Prochlorococcus marinus XMU1419: one gene and its partner. The protein of the gene in region 1 interacts with the protein of each later gene in a pairwise test. Links are inferred from orthologs where the notes say so. Each region holds a gene or a part of one and is shown on either strand. Other genes may lie near its edges.

What was found. The genes of interacting proteins can lie anywhere in the genome.
Region 2: the proteins of dnaA (region 1) and dnaB interact in binary tests that used the Escherichia coli proteins (3 or more experiments, as listed by UniProt). The link is inferred for Prochlorococcus marinus XMU1419 from one-to-one orthologs.

Annotation. Positions count from the first base shown.
Region 1 is NZ_JAAORO010000001.1:516,366-519,387, forward strand. What follows is about bases 47-2,989. They hold dnaA (chromosomal replication initiator protein DnaA), read left to right. Parts: upstream 47-792; coding sequence 793-2,187; downstream 2,188-2,989. Other genes in these bases: HA151_RS02945 (TIGR04282 family arsenosugar biosynthesis glycosyltransferase), read right to left, coding at 47-600; HA151_RS02955 (glutathione S-transferase), read right to left, coding at 2,182-2,989. Also shown: more of HA151_RS02945, read right to left, coding at 1-46; more of HA151_RS02955, read right to left, coding at 2,990-3,022. UniProt on the Escherichia coli protein: Plays an essential in the initiation and regulation of chromosomal replication. Binds in an ATP-dependent fashion to the origin of replication (oriC) to initiate formation of the DNA replication initiation complex once per cell cycle.
Region 2 is NZ_JAAORO010000003.1:544,028-546,912, forward strand. Bases 1-2,806 are described here. They hold dnaB (replicative DNA helicase), read left to right. Parts: upstream 1-615; coding sequence 616-1,998; downstream 1,999-2,806. Other genes in these bases: HA151_RS09055 (acyl-CoA desaturase), read left to right, coding at 1-81; rplI (50S ribosomal protein L9), read left to right, coding at 102-557; mnmG (tRNA uridine-5-carboxymethylaminomethyl(34) synthesis enzyme MnmG), read left to right, coding at 2,012-2,806. Also shown: more of mnmG, read left to right, coding at 2,807-2,885. UniProt on the Escherichia coli protein: The main replicative DNA helicase, it participates in initiation and elongation during chromosome replication. Travels ahead of the DNA replisome, separating dsDNA into templates for DNA synthesis.

The DNA.
Region 1 (3,022 bases):
TTCGATATCAAGTAAGGTATCAATATCTATTTTGGTATTTAAAAACTTATATCTCAATTTTGTAGATGCCAAATTGTCAATTGTATTTTGAAGAACGTTTTCCTTACTCCATCTAATTTTGATAAAAGGTAAATGCAAATGTTTTGATATTATTTTTGCTGATAAGCCAATAACCCAATAACCTCCATCATTTGATGGCCCTAATATAAGATCATTTTGTCTTAGCTCTTTCAAAGTATTTAATAAATCTAAATGGCATAAATCTGGTAGGTCAGTACCAATAAAAATAATATTTTTTATCTTTTTTTGAATACAAAATTTTTTGTTTATTATTATTTGCCTCTTCATTTTTTCTCCCAAGCAGCCTCTACCTTGTAAATTAAACTTTTCAATGCCTAATTCTTTAGACCATCTTTTACAATTTTTTTCCCCTAAACCAGAAATAGCTAAAGAAATATCAATGAGATTGGTCTCTTGGAGAGATTTAGCGACTGATATGGTGTGGTTGGTCATCACACTTTGTATTTTTGCTGAATTTCTTTTCCCGATCTCTTTAGCTAATCTAGTTTTGCATCTTCCAAAACCGTGCCATTTTGCCATGATGATAAGCAATGCTTTATCCAATTCTTCAACAATGTTTATGATAATTATATGTCTACAAAAAATATAAAATTTCTTCTTGTAAATTTAGATGATACTTTGTTAAGTAATTTTAAATTTATCATGATCTTGTGATGTGATAATGGCCAATTATTAAATTCCAACTAGATTAATAATCTATGAAATAAAATTTTGCAAGCTACTAATTCTATTTGGGCGGAAGTTCAACAGTCACTCCAAAAAACTTTAAGTAAGCCTTCATTCGAGACGTGGATAAGGCCTGCTAAATTTGATTGCTTTCAGAATGGCTTATTGACCTTAATAACACCAAATACATTTTCCAGTGATTGGTTAAGAAAGAATTATTGTGAAACTATCGAAAGAGCTGCAAAAGAAATTTGCGGTCATAATGTAAAAGTTGTTTTTAAATCGGAAACAAATATCAGTAGTAACTTAACAAATAAAGAAAGCATACAAGAACAGAACGTTAATCATAAAACAAAATCTTTTCCTAGTAATAACCATGATATTTCTTCAAAAAATCGATCTAAAAATCCTAACGGTCTAAATTTACGCTACGTATTTAAAAGATTTGTTGTAGGTCCTAACAGCAGGTTGGCTCATGCTGCAGCTTTAGCAGTAGCAGAATCTCCTGGGAGAGAATTTAATCCATTATTTATTTGTGGTGGGGTAGGCCTTGGCAAGACTCATCTAATGCAAGCAATAGGTCATTATCGAGTTGAAATAGATCCAGAAGCAAAAGTGAAATATGTATCTACAGAGACTTTTACAAACGACGTTATTAGTGGTATTAGAAGAGATGGAATGACTGCTATTCGAGATAAATATAGAAATGTCGATTTGATTCTAATAGACGATATACAGTTCTTAGAAGGTAAAGAGTATACACAGGAAGAATTTTTTCATACTTTCAACGCTCTTCACGAATCAGGGAGTCAAATAGTCATAGCCAGTGATAGACCTCCAAATCAATTGTCTGGGATTCAAGAGAGATTGATTTCTAGGTTCTCAATGGGTATGACTGCAGATATTCAACCCCCCGATCTTGAGACGAGGACAGCTATTCTTCAAAAGAAGGCAGAACAAGAGAGTATGAGTCTTCCAAGAGATCTAATTCAATTTATCGCTGGAAGATTTACTTCAAATATACGAGAATTAGAGGGAGCATTCACAAGAGCAGTTGCATTTGCTTCAATAACAGGCTTGCCAATGACAGTCCAATCAATTGCTCCAATGCTGGATCCAAATAGTGTTGGAGTAGTTGTAACTCCCTTACAAGTTATTAAAAAAGTTTCTGATTTCTTTAAAGTTTCTACTGATGAATTGATTAGTTCAAGTAGAAGAAAACCAGTAAGTCAAGCTAGACAAATAGGTATGTACCTTATGAGACAAGGAACCGATTTAAGTCTTCCAAGAATTGGAGATGAATTTGGGGGAAAAGACCATACAACTGTTATGTATGCTATTGAACAAGTTGAAAAAAAATTATCTATAGATCCTAATATTGCAAGTCAAGTTCAAAAAATAAGAGATTTACTTCAAATAGATTCAAGAAAAAATTTATAGTAAATTAGAAATAAAATTTCTAGGATCTTGATCATATCTATGACTGATAGGTATCTTATCTTTTTCATTGTTATTACTTAATATTTCAATTTTGTTTAATGATTGTCTTAATAACCTTGCAGAAATAATTGGCATATCTCTTGGAACTGAGATTCTATTTTTTAAATATCTTAGGGATTTCCCTGAGAGTTTTTCAGGCATTATTACTTCACCTGTGATCATATGTGTTAAAGCTGATCTCAATGATTCTTCAAAGCATTCTTTATCGCATGGATTAACTTTTATCAAATTATCTTTGTGCTTTAGGACTCTTTTGAGAGCAAATCTAATGTAATAATTTGAATCACATTTTTTATTTAATTCAAAATTGCCAAGACCTTCTCCAGAGTCTATTGACTGAGAGTAGGAAATCTGTTTTGTATTGCTTTCTTTATAACATCCGCCCATTTGTGGGGGTAAATCATGAGAGTGAGTATGAAAATCTCCTTGAGTGCCTCTATAAGCACTTGTTCCTTCAAAAAGTGTAAGCCAGTTATCTACATTCCGGTAATTAGATCTTAAATTAAACCCTTTATAATAAATCAATGAAGCATTCATCCTCTCCATATAGGGAATAAAAATTATATCTCCAACTCCTGGCTCTATATCACTGGTATTAGATACTGATGGATCAATAAATCCTGATTTTGATCTACTTAAAATTTCATCGAATTTAGAAATTGATTCTCTAAATCTTTTTTTTCTTAAAGAGTTATCTATAAAATTAAAGCTTTCTCGGCAGAGCCAATTACACCATGATCTGAAGATTTCTCTCTCTAATTCTCGAATTTTAATA
Region 2 (2,885 bases), on another replicon or contig:
TTAACATGGGAACATATTAAGATTCTTGCGAAATTTGGTCTTGCAAAAAAAGTAAAGTTACCCTCTAGGTCTTATTATTAACTATATTGTTCAATATTTTCATGGCAAAAAGAGTACAAGTCGCATTAACTGAATCAATCGCTTCACTAGGTAAAGAAGGAGATCTAGTTGAAGTAGCACCTGGATACGCAAGAAATTTTTTATTACCTTATGGCAAGGCAATGAATGTAACACCGGCAGTCCTTAAACAAATTGAAAGGAAGAAAGAAAAAGAAAAAATCGCTGCTGATAAGTTAAAGCAAGAAGCATTAGATTTCCAAACTGCATTATCTACCATAGGTAGGTTTACTATCAAAAAACAGGTTGGAGAAGATGGTGTTCTTTTTGGAACTGTTACCAATGGGGATGTTGCCGAAGCAATAGAAGCGGCAACTAAAAAAGAAATTGATAGAAGAAACATCACAGTTCCTGATATTCATAATTTAGGTTCTTTTACTGCAAAAATAAAATTGCATCCAGAAGTAAATGCAGAAGTGAATATTGAAGTAACAAGTTAATCAATTTGTTGCATTATTTTGAAAAGTAGCCAGAGTATATATCTAAGCAATTAAAGATATGGTTTCAGTACCTTTTCCAAATAATGGGCAAAATAAAAATTTTAAAAAGGATTTTAATAGTGAAAATGCTGGACTAGTCCCTCCTCAAAACGTTCAAGCAGAGGAAGCTGTTCTTGGTGGCATACTTCTTGATCCAGACGCGATCGGAAGAATTGCAGACCTAATTAAACCTGAAGCTTTTTATATAAATGCCCATCAAGAGATTTATAGAACGGCATTAATGTTGCATACCCAGGGTAAACCAACTGATTTAACATCAATGAGTGCTTGGTTAGCAGATAATGGATCACTAGAAAAAATTGGAGGGAACAACAAACTAGTAGAATTAGTTGAAAATGTTTCCTCTACAGCATCCATAGAACAAGTTGCTAATTTAATTAACGACAAATTCATGAGAAGGCAACTTATCAGATCTGGAAATGAGGTGGTTCAACTAGGTTTTGATCAAACTCAAGATACCAATGAAGTGCTAGATAAAGCGGAGCAAAAAATTTTTGAAATAAGTCAAGAAAAACCTTCAAAAGGTCTTACTCAAGCAGCTGAAATCCTTACAAGTACTTTCAATGAAATAGAGTCGAGATCATTAGGTACTTCAGTAGCTGGAATTCCAGTAAATTTTTACGACCTTGATGCGATGACTCAAGGATTTCAAAGAAGTGATTTAATAATTGTTGCTGGAAGACCTTCAATGGGAAAAACTTCAATAGTTCTTAATCTGGCTAAAAATGTTGCACAATCTCAAGATTTACCTGTGTGCGTATTTAGCCTTGAAATGAGTAAAGAACAGTTGACATATAGATTACTCTCTATGGAAGTTGGAATTGAGAGTGGCAGATTAAGAACAGGAAGATTACAGCAAGATGAATGGCCTTTGCTTGGAGAAGGTATCAATTCATTAGGTCAATTACCAATATTTATAGATGACAAACCTAACTTAAGTGTTTTAGAGATGAGATCTCTGTGCAGAAGATTAATAGCTGAACAAAAAAAAGAATTAGGATTAATTGTTATTGATTACCTCCAGCTGATGGAAGGATCAACCCCTGATAATAGGGTGCAAGAACTTTCACGAATAACAAGAGGTCTTAAAAGCATGGCTAGAGAATTAAAAGTGCCAGTAGTAGCTTTATCTCAGCTTAGTAGAGGAGTAGAGTCTAGAACAAATAAAAGACCAATGTTAAGCGATCTAAGAGAATCAGGATCTATTGAACAAGACGCAGATTTAGTATTAATGATTTACAGAGATGAATATTATAATCCAGAGACTGAAGATAGAGGAATTACAGAAATCATTGTCACTAAACATAGAAATGGACCCGTAGGAACTGTTAAATTATTATTTGAACCTCAATTTACTAGATTTAGGAATTTAGCTAATTAAATCGATCCTCATAATGCAAGATCATCACTCAACAAATGAATCTTTTGACATTATCGTCATTGGAGGGGGACATGCGGGATGTGAAGCTGCTATAACAACGGCAAAATTAGGATTTTCTACAGCCTTATTCACAATCAATTTAGATAGGATTGCTTGGCAACCTTGTAATCCTGCAGTTGGTGGTCCAGCAAAAAGTCAGTTAGTGCATGAAGTTGATGCATTAGGAGGAATCATTGGAAAATTAGCTGATAAAACAGCAATTCAAAAAAGAATATTAAATGCAAGTAGAGGACCAGCTGTATGGGCATTAAGAGCTCAAACAGATAAAAGAGAATACTCAAAAAAGATGATCGAAATTCTTCAAAATACAGATAATTTATCTTTAAAAGAAGCAATGATTACTGAACTGGATATTGCAAAAACTGAAGAAATTGGATTGAACTCAAAAAAAATCGTAAAAAAAAGAATAAAAGGTGTTAGGACTTTTTTTGGTAGTTATTATTCAGCAAAATCAGTTATCATTACAGCCGGTACATTCTTAGAAGGAAGAATATGGATAGGAAATAAATCAATGTCAGCTGGGAGATCAGGCGAACAAGCAGCAAAAGGTCTTACTCAAAACTTGCACGAAATTGGTATTAAAACAGAACGTTTAAAAACAGGAACTCCAGCAAGAGTTGATAAAAGAAGTATTATTTTTGATGAATTAGATATTCAACCAAGTACTGCAGCAGATAAATATTTTTCGTTTGACCCAGATATAAAAAATAATATGCCCCAAGTTAGTTGTCACATCACAAGAACAACTACCAAAACACATCAACTAATTCGAGACAATTTACATTTAACTCCTATTTACGGGGGTTTTATTGATAGTAAGGGGCCGA